3 regions of the Paenibacillus naphthalenovorans genome follow, and region 3 is predicted to be linked to each of the others. Evidence: riboswitches for the same ligand, from Rfam matches in the RefSeq annotation. Region 3 holds a riboswitch; each other region holds the start of a gene.
The links. A riboswitch is a leader RNA that binds a small molecule or an ion and turns the genes downstream of it on or off. The one in region 3 is predicted to bind cyclic di-GMP.
Positions count from the first base shown of each region.

Region 1: it holds a riboswitch for cyclic di-GMP, as region 3 does, so the genes downstream of both, IJ22_RS27145 (aspartyl-phosphate phosphatase Spo0E family protein) here and IJ22_RS12355 (response regulator) in region 3, are expected to answer to the same signal.
Region 2: it holds a riboswitch for cyclic di-GMP, as region 3 does, so the genes downstream of both, IJ22_RS02820 (hypothetical protein) here and IJ22_RS12355 (response regulator) in region 3, are expected to answer to the same signal.

Region 1 is NZ_CP013652.1:1,375,372-1,378,643, reverse strand. Features, by position in the region: gene IJ22_RS06675 (stalk domain-containing protein) at 1-375, opposite strand, end outside; gene IJ22_RS06670 (HD-GYP domain-containing protein) at 547-1,179, opposite strand; gene IJ22_RS27145 (aspartyl-phosphate phosphatase Spo0E family protein) at 1,226-1,411, opposite strand; cyclic di-GMP riboswitch class I at 1,519-1,607, opposite strand; gene IJ22_RS06660 (ABC transporter ATP-binding protein) at 1,911-2,522, opposite strand; gene IJ22_RS06655 (ABC transporter ATP-binding protein) at 2,512-3,272, opposite strand, start outside.
Region 2 is NZ_CP013652.1:580,059-583,330, forward strand. Features, by position in the region: gene ytvI (sporulation integral membrane protein YtvI) at 1-23, opposite strand, end outside; gene IJ22_RS02805 (winged helix-turn-helix transcriptional regulator) at 43-426, opposite strand; gene IJ22_RS02810 (hypothetical protein) at 732-1,034, shown strand; gene IJ22_RS02815 (YuzB family protein) at 1,086-1,307, shown strand; cyclic di-GMP riboswitch class I at 1,610-1,701, shown strand; gene IJ22_RS02820 (hypothetical protein) at 1,784-2,083, shown strand; gene IJ22_RS02825 (THUMP domain-containing class I SAM-dependent RNA methyltransferase) at 2,252-3,272, opposite strand, start outside.
Region 3 is NZ_CP013652.1:2,475,054-2,478,325, reverse strand. Features, by position in the region: gene IJ22_RS12360 (aldo/keto reductase) at 244-1,224, shown strand; cyclic di-GMP riboswitch class I at 1,467-1,549, shown strand; gene IJ22_RS12355 (response regulator) at 1,738-2,100, shown strand; gene IJ22_RS12350 (metal-dependent hydrolase) at 2,324-3,016, shown strand; gene IJ22_RS12345 (GNAT family N-acetyltransferase) at 3,034-3,272, shown strand, end outside.

The DNA.
Region 1 (3,272 bases), 1.1 Mb from region 3:
GTTGTCTGCTACCGTGAACGTCCAATTCAAATGAACCGTCTGATAACCGGTAAATTGCAGCTGCACTTCAACCGAATGCTCCCCTGGCGTTAATCCCGCAGTCGGTGTATATGTAAAACTCATCGTTTCTTTATCAAAAGTCCCCGAAACAAGCTTTTGATCCAGCTTCATACTAAACGAACCAACCTGCAGTCCGTTCCTTTCGCCAAGCTCAAAACCGATGGTTGGCTTGGATATGCCCACCGTTCCTTTCGGATACCCGAAATAGGAGAACGATTCCGCGTCCGCTCTCGGGGCCGGAATGGTCAGCATGGCGATCATCATCCAAAAGGCAAGCCATACCTTCCATGTCGTGGATGTAAGAACCTTCTTCACTTCTGATTTCCCTCCAATCTTGTATGCTTCGGCTCTTCCTGCCCTTCATTAATTTTAATTCATTACCTTCCCCTCATTTTCCTTCCGTCCTATCAAAAAACAATAATTTGTAACATTTTCAGCTGTCAAAAGCCAAAATAAGCCACCGGCGGTGACCTACTCATCTCATCGTCATACGATTCCCGAATGATATATAGCTCTCGTATGATAGGCGAACGAATGTACGGAGTCTCTTTGAATATGTTCCAATATCATATCCTGGATGGTGAGAAACACCTGAACATAATGACCGTCAAATTGCGAATAACTCTGGTTCAGCAGTTCTTCGCGAGCGTGCTGTATGGACATCCCTTTTTTATAGGGGCGATCCGATATCATACAGTCGAAAGCATCCAATATCGAACAAATGCGGGCATATACAGGAATGTCGTTTCCCTTCAAGCCGCTGGGGTAGCCTGTACCGTCCCAACGCTCATGATGATAATGAATGGTATCGATGACATCCTGATCGGTAATTCCTTCCATGATGGCCATCTGAACTCCGAAAAAAGCATGACACTTCATATATTTCCACTCTTCCTGTGTGAGCGAGGATTTCTTTTTCAAAATGGAGTCATGGATGTGTACCTTGCCAATATCGTGTAAACAGCATCCTGCAATCAATTTTTGGGTTTGCAATTCATCAAAGTTCAGATAGGCCGCCATCAGCTTGGCCATTTTTCCAACCCTTATACTATGCTCATAGGTCACTATATCTTTGACCAGCAATTGTGTTAGTCCGTTTACCGCCTGTTCACCGTTCACTGACATCACCCTTTCCGTAAAATACCTCTCATTGTCCTTATTTCATTCATGTCAATCGCTTGATATACTCTTGGTATCTGATCACCGCACAATCCAATTCCTTGCTTAATGCTTTAACTTCCGGATCGGATAAACAAAGCTTGATGTTGAATATGCCATGCATTTTGAATCGAATTCTCTCAATTTCTTCCGATAAATGTTTCAATCGCTTTTCATTAAAAACACCGTACATGGCCTCTCACCATCCTCACAGGCTATAACATCCTCTTTTTAACGAAGCCATCTTTTTCGATTACAATAAAAAAGAAAACCCTCCGAATGAAGGGTTTTCTTCCTCATTCCGGCGGCTGGCTGGCATGGTGTGTTTCCACACGTTAGCCCCTTTAGCTTTGCGACACCACTTTTCAATGGCTGTGCCTTGATCGGACTATCATTGTTTGTACATTGTTACAATTTGGTGCAAAAGAAATATGTATATTGGCAAAACTATCGACATGGATAGTGTTAATTTATGGTGTTTCGACATCTTTTCTTTTATTCTAACACATTTTCCACAATTTGACTATCATTTTTACGAGTCTTTAGTACTATATTTTAGAATATCATCTAGGTCTTTTTACATTAAAAAACACCAGTACGAAACTAAATTCGCAGCTGGTGTGTTTTGCATGCCGATTTCCAGTCCCCTGCCGGTTCGGAAGTTTTATATTTCTCGGCTTGTTGTCAACCCCCTAAAGCGTCCTTGAAGAGCCCCATTTCATTACCCGGGTGCAAACCCGTCCGATCAAATGCTTATCATGACTGATCACAAGCATTCCCATACCGCGCTTTTCGGCCGCCTCTAGCACCGCATGCCAGATTTGGGCCTGGGTTATGGCATCGAGCATCGTGGTAATCTCGTCGGCAATCAAAAAACGGGTGTTAGGACCAAGGGCCCTGGCGATACAGAATCGTTGGAGCTCGCCGCCGGACAACTCGCCGGGCCGCCGGTTTAGCCATTCCTCCTCAATGCCTAAAGAGGCAAGAAGCTGTTCATCGGGGTCCCAGCTCTCCTTCAGTACGGACCGCATGAGCCATCGCGGGTTGACCGCTTTTTCCGGATGCTGAAATATCAGCTGAACCGGAAGAAAGCCTTTGGAAGGCAGAGGAGCGCCATTCAACAGAACGCTTCCCTCCTTGGGCTTCTCATAGCCAGCCAGCACGCGGGCTAAAGTGGACTTGCCGCAACCGCTTGGCCCGACCAGCCCTACCACTTCACCGGGCTTGATCATGATGTCCATCCCCCTGAATATCCAGGAACCTTTTTCGTAATGAAAACCCAGATTTCGCCCTTCAAGAAGCATGGATGCACCTCACCGATCCGCCGCGCAGCCATCGCATCTCGGGCAGAGAGTTCATGCATTCGTTCGTAGCCATCGGACAGCGCGGAGCAAACCTGCAGCCTTCAGGGAGCGCACCCGGATGCGGCTGAAAGCCCGGGATCGGATCAAAACCGTTTTGCGGGAGCGCTCTCCACAATGCCTTGCTGTAAGGGTGCCGAAGCTTTTCCCCGCTGCCGGCGAAATCATCCGGACGGGCCGTCTCTACGGTCGTGCCGGCATAAATGATGGCTACTTTATGAGCGATCTGCAGGGCTGCTTCGATATCGTGAGTGATGAACAACACACCGCATCCCTGATCAGCCAGCTCTTTGAAGAAGCCAAGCGTCTCCTTGACAACGCCGGCGTCGAGACCGGGAGTCGGTTCATCGGCAATGACAAGCTTTGCACCGCTCACGCTTGCCGTGGAGACAAGAATCCGCCTGGCCATTCCGCCTGACAGTTGAAAAGGAAACATGCGTTCCACTTCAGCCCCCAGTCCATACCGTTCAAAAATCTCCCGCTGTTTCTTGACCGCTTCTTTAGCGTCTCCGCGGTTCGTCCGAACCTGCTCTCCTACGCGCATCAACGGATTTAGATAATTGACCGATTGCGGGACAAGAGCAATCTCGCGCCCCCTTAAAGCAGCTTGTCTGGCTGTCGTAAGCTCTTCTCCATCATAACGAATGGAGCCGGAGGTCTCCGCACTGTCCGGGAGAATCCCCAGGATCGCAT
Region 2 (3,272 bases), 1.9 Mb from region 3:
TATTTGCGGTAAAAACTAATCATTCGGTCACCTCGGACTTCGTCAATCCTCTGCGGCTTGCGCACACCATTTGGCGGCCCAGAGCTTCATCTCTTTTAACATGCGGTGCAAATCCTTGCCTTTGGGTGTAAGCTTGTACTCCACGGTAACAGGAACCGTCGGATAGGCGGTCCGTTCCAATACGCCGTTGTCCTCCAGGTGACGAAGCGTGTCCGTTAACGATTTGGGGCTGACGGATTTGATTTTGCGCTGAAGCTCGCCAAACCGTTTGGTACCGCCGAACAATTCGCGAATGACGAGAAATGACCATTTGCCTCCGATAACATCGAGCGCTTTTTCGATGGAGCACTCGATATGAACCGGCTTCACCGGAATAGAACTGCTGGACTGACGCTGTTTGAGCTGCTCGTTTTCCCGCATGGACATGGTTCTCATCCTTTCCGTATGGCTATGTCTGTGTAGATGCCGAGAGGCAGTAACCTTGTGGTAAGTAATGATAGGAAAATGTAATAATATCCGAATTTTTTCACTCCTTTCCATTTTATATAACAAGCCGTAGAATAGCAAATGCAGCGGCGATACCGTTTGATAGGGAGAAAGCGCGTATGAAAAGGGTGAAGCCGGTTCCCGGCTGGACGCAGCAGCGTGAGATCATGATACGTGAAAGTTGCTTTCACCACCAAGTTTCTATACAATAAGGTGAAAACGATAAGTGCTGGGAGATGGAAATCATGAAATGCAAAATTTCGCGCAATGCCGCCAAAGTGCTTTTGGCCGAAATAGAGAAAGAGGAAGACAAAGAATTGAAGCTCCGCGTATACGTGACGCATTCGCACGGAGATCATGCGCATTACGGTATGAAATTGGACAAGCCTACGGAAAACGATGTCGTCGTCTCGACCGACAAAGGCATCGATGTGATTCTTCAGAAGGACGAGCCGTTTTTGGACGGTATTCGCATCGATTACTTCTATGTGCCTGAGGAAGGCTTTTCGGTGACCAATCCGGGCAAAGGCAACCACGGCGACCACTGATTGTTTAGCGGGTTCCGCAATGGGTTAATGCAATAGAAAGGAAGCCCCCGTATGGCCAACGATATACGTATTTGCGATAAATGCAAGCATATGAGATTAAAAACGGCTTTGCCCAAGCTGCAGAAGCTGGCCCCCGACGCAGAAATCAAGGTGGGGTGCAAATCGTACTGCGGGCCCTGTTCGCGCTTTGCCTTCATCTTCGTCAATGGCCGGTACGTTACCGGCAAGACGGAGGACGAAGCGATCGAAAAGGCCAGTAAATATGTGAAGTGACTTCATAGCGGATACCTACGCGCTTATGTTCAGGTCAGGTCCTGACCGCAGGTTGCTGCGGGTTTATAAGTGTTTCGGAGTCCGCTTTTTTTCTTTATCATCCGTCTTTTTAAGGAGTTAAGTACCTCATCATTTTGGCCCGTATCGGTTCCTTATAGGAGAAATTGGGCTGTTATATATTGAAAATAGTTCCAAAGACTCAATGTATTTGGTGAAAATAGGAATTTTGAATTATGTATCTCTTAGGTCTTATCTTTTATTCTTAAGGAAATGAAGTTTATTTGAAGACATTTTTCGAGCAAACTCGATAAAGGCAAACCAGGCGAAAGCCTGGGCACGCAAAGCTATAGGGGCTAAAGCGCTGATTCCGGCGCCAAGCCAGCCAGTTGCCGAAGGTAAGGAGCGACGCATCCATTTGCTACTCCTGTACCCGTAGGTTGAGAGTCTCTTTGTTTTTGAAAAAGGAGTGGAAACGGATGCAGGGTCAGGATCGGAGCATCATGTCAAGAAAAGGCTTTTACACGAAAGTAGGGAATGATTTCGTAGGCGTGTTTTTGTCGAACGAAGGTCCGAAAATGTTCATTAACCGTGAGGTTTACGAACTGATGGCGCCGTGCTGGGACGTCGAAATGGTTAAGGGGCGCAGCCATCAGATCGTGAATTTTTACTGGCGCGGCGAAGTCAAGCTGTCTGTAAGATGCGAAGCGGATAATGACATATTCATGCCGCTATTCGATTATTTGAGCTGCAGGGAGTCTCTGGTTCGTCACGCCTGATTGCCGGAATAGAAGAATAACCGATATCGCAAAAAGAACCGCGGACAAGGCGAAGTGCCTTTGAAGCGGTTCTTTTGCATGCTTATATGATATGTCCGGGCTGCTTCAGCATAAACATGGAAAGATGAAGAAGCTTAAGACGATCACAGTACGGCAAGGTCCCGAATGTTATTGTTCGGAAGGAGCCGCCTTGTTGCTGCGCCAACCGTATAAACCGCCGGGGGCGAAATATTGGTAAAGACTGCATTCGATGCGGCCGTTGAACAGCTTGCGTTTCTTGTCGGTTTTACGGCCCATATGATGCTCAAGCTGTTTGTTCGGGCTCAGGATGAAGGCGGACCATGTAGGCAGCTGCCCGTATAAATGGCTGAACTGGCGAATAGCCCGTTCCGCTTCACCGTGGTCGCCCAGACGTTCGCCATACGGCGGATTCGTAATGATACATCCGTAATCTCCCCGCGGCATGACCTTGGCAACAGGGAGCACCTGCAGGGTCAGCTCCTTTGCCAAGCCGGCCGCCTTCGCGGCGGCCAAAGCGACATCGATCGCTTTCCGGTCGATATCGGAGCCCGTAATCTGGAGCGGGATGTCATCCTTTACAAGATCGTAAGCTTCTTCGCGGGCTTGAGACCATAATTCATTAGGAATGAGCGGCCACTTCTCGGCGTTGAAGCTGCGTCTTAAGCCCGGGGCCAAATTCCATCCGATCATTGCGGCTTCGATGGGTATCGTGCCCGACCCGCAGAAGGGGTCATAGAGCGGGCGTTCGGCCTGCCACCGGCTCAGCAGGACCAAGGCTGCGGCCATGGTTTCTTTCAGCGGGGCTTCCGTGACCAGCTTGCGGTAGCCGCGCTTGTGAAGTCCGGGGCCGGTTGTGTCCAGCGTCAATGTAGCGATGTCGTTGAGCAGCGACACCTCGATGACGAAGCGGCCGCCGGTTTCGCGGAACCACTCCGTACCGTACCGCCGTTTCATGCTTTCGACGATCGCTTTCTTGACGATACCCTGGCACGCGGGAACACTGGACAGCTGTGACTTGTGCGACCGTCCTTCCACAGGAAACTCCCCGTCCTCGGGAATCCAGTCCGGCCAAGGCAGCGCCTTGACGCCTTCAAACAGCTCGTCGAAAGTAGCGGCTTTGAATTGGCCCATCTTGACGAGTACGCGGTCGGCCGTGCGAAGCCACAAA
Region 3 (3,272 bases):
TGGTTCACCCGTTGGAAGGCAAAAAGCGGTGAAGGTATTCCGGTCTTTTATGGTATGATGTAAACAGGCGCAAGCCGGAGATGGAGCCCTCAATGACGAATACATAACCCGGGAGCGCTTTTGAATTGGAATTGTGCAGTTTTGCGGATGAACACGTTGAACGTAAACCAATGTGCGCTGAATGCATAGAAGGCGGATTCTGTCGGCCGATGCCTTTGGCTCATGAAGAGGAGGGAAGGTTAGATGCAATACCGTACATTAGGTAAAACAGGAATGAAAGTATCCAGTCTTTGCTTCGGCACAATGTCCTTCGGAGGTGCAGCCGACGAGGCAGCCTCTATGGCCATGTTCCGAAGATGCCGGGAGGTAGGCATAAATTTCTTCGATTGCGCCGATGTGTATAATAAAGGGCTTGCAGAAGAAATATTGGGCAAGTGCATTGCCGGAATCCGCAATGATGTCATTCTTACCAGCAAAGTTCACGGGAAGACCGGAGAGGGCATCAATGACCGGGGCTTGTCACGCAGGTACATCATGCTTGCGGTAGAGGAAAGCTTGAAGCGGCTCGGAACGGACCGGATCGAATTGTATTTCGTTCACGCTTTCGATTCGGAAGCGGATATGGAAGAGATTTTGCGGGCTATGGACGATCTTCAGCGGCAGGGAAAAATACTGCATCCGGCAGTCAGCAACTGGGCGGCTTGGCAGATCGCGAAGGCGCTTGGGATTTCAGCCAGGGAAAGCCTTGCCCGGTTTGAATGCATTCAACCGATGTACAACCTGGTGAAACGTCAGGCGGAGGTCGAAATTTTGCCGATGGCTCAATCCGAGCGGATGGGCGTCATCTCCTACAGCCCTCTGGGAGGCGGACTGTTGACAGGGAAATACGGTGTCGGCCGAAAGCCTGAACTGGGGCGGCTCGTTGAGCAGGCGAATTACAAGCTTCGTTATGCCGATGCAGGCTATTACGAGACGGCGGACCGCTTCACCCGGTACGCGGATGAGCATGGCGTTCATCCGGTTTCATTAGCGGTGGCATGGGTCATGTCTCATCCCGGGATCACGGCCCCGATCATTGGCGCCCGCAGTGTTGAACAGTTGGAGCCCTCGCTTGGAGCGCTGAACATAGACATGACTCCGGAGTGGAGAAAGGAGATTTCCGCACTATCTCCTGAACCCCCATTGGCGACAGACCGATCCGAGGAAGCTGCCCATTCAAGATGAAACCGGATGCTGAAGAGGGACGGGCACGTCAGAGGCGGCATAAGCAGCGGACATCCGGGATTCTCATATTAAACATGGCGCTCTACAGCTTACTGATAAAAATTGACAAAATTGTGGCAATGCCTGGAGCGAACAGGTATAATTATAGATAAGAAAAGAAGAGCCGTTTAACCTTATTCAGGCCGAGAGTTCGCTCTTGTATTTTCACCATAGGATGCTATAATACATTTGATTATCGGTTCACTCGACTAAGGCAACCCTGGTAAAAGTCAAGGACGCAATGCTAAAGGGACTAATGTGCAAACTACGTCAGCCAGTTGCCGAAGGACCGGAGGAAATCGTCTGATACGGGCCTCCTTTACGGCAAACGGGAGGTCTTTTTTTAGTGACCCGGCATCTCATCTCAAGTTTTTTCGAGTGTTACAAATCAGCTTGACTGATCACTTGCCATTATAGGACCGTGCTGCCACTTATCCTTGCGTACATACATCATACAAGTGGGGGTAATCCGGCGTGAAAAAAATTATTATCGTAGACGATTCTTTATTTATGCGTATGATTCTCAAAAATTCCCTGATCGAATTTGGGTATGAAATCGTGGCGGAGGCAAGCAACGGGCTGGAGGCCCTGACGCTTTATTCCGAGCTTAAACCGGATCTGGTTACGCTGGACATAACCATGCCGGAGATGGACGGCCTTACGGCGCTGAAGGAAATCAAGACGATGGACCCGGATGCCAAAGTCATCATGGTGTCGGCGATGGGGCAGCAGGCGCTTTTGATTCGTGCGGTTTCTATGGGGGCCATCGATTTTATCGTCAAGCCCTTCAGCAAAGACCGTGTAAGGGAGGCATTATTGAAGGCTTTTGCCGGATGAACCGGCCGGTTTTTCAAATAGGCGTTGGGTATGGGATGGAAAGTTTACGGTCCGCCTTTGAAATCGTGAAAGATGAGGGGTGGGGCTAGCGCACCCATGAACCGTCCGATGATCTTGCGGACGTTTTTCTTTTTTTGAGTTTATGGCGGGTTCTTTGTTACAATGTACATACGATGCTTGTCCTAAAGGAACCCGATTCCCATACCAAGGAGGAGTAACCATTATGGAAATTCGCTATCATGGGCATTCTTGCGTGCAGCTCAGTCACGAAGGACACTCTCTGATCATTGATCCGTTTATTTCCGGCAATCCTTTGGCAGCTACCAAGCCGGAGGATATCAAAGTGGAGCACATCCTGCTTACCCACGCACATCCGGACCATATTCTGGATACCGTGCCGATCGCAAAAAACAATGATGCCACCGTCGTTGCCACCTTCGAGCTGGCAACGTATATGAGCTGGCAGGGAGCGAAGACGTTTGCTATGAACATTGGCGGCCGTACCTCTCTGGGCTATGCGGAGATCGAGATGATCCAGGCTTTTCACAGCTCCGGCATCGTGCTCGAAGAAGAGAAGAAGATCATCTATGGAGGCATGCCGGGCGGCTTTATCATCCGGTGGAACGGTTTGACGCTTCTTCACAGCGGGGATACCTCACTGTTCTCCGACATGAAGCTCATTGGCGAGCGCAACCAAATTGATGTGGCGTTTCTGCCGATCGGCGACGTGTTTACGATGGGACCTCAGGATGCGGCTCTTGCTGCAGAATGGCTGAAGGCCAAGACCGTCGTGCCGCTGCATTTCAATACGTTCCCGCCGATCAGGCAGAATGCGCAAGCGTTCGCCGACAGCCTCACGTCAAAAGGGATTACCGGCAAAGCTTTGCGTCCGGGTGAAGTTTGGACGCTTTCATAGACCCGGGAGGTTTCGGCTTGAATCTGAACATTATACCCGTACATACGGAGGAGCAGCTGAATGACTGCTTTTCCGTTCGCATGAACGTTTTTGTACAAGAGCAGCAGGTTCCGCCTGACCTTGAAATGGATGAGTTCGACGTCTCATGGTCGGCGTGCCGGCATTTTCTCGCGGCGGACGGCGAGAAGCCGGTCGGGACTGCACGCTGGCGGATGTATGACTCCCGGACGGCGAAGCTCCAGCGGATCGCGGTGCT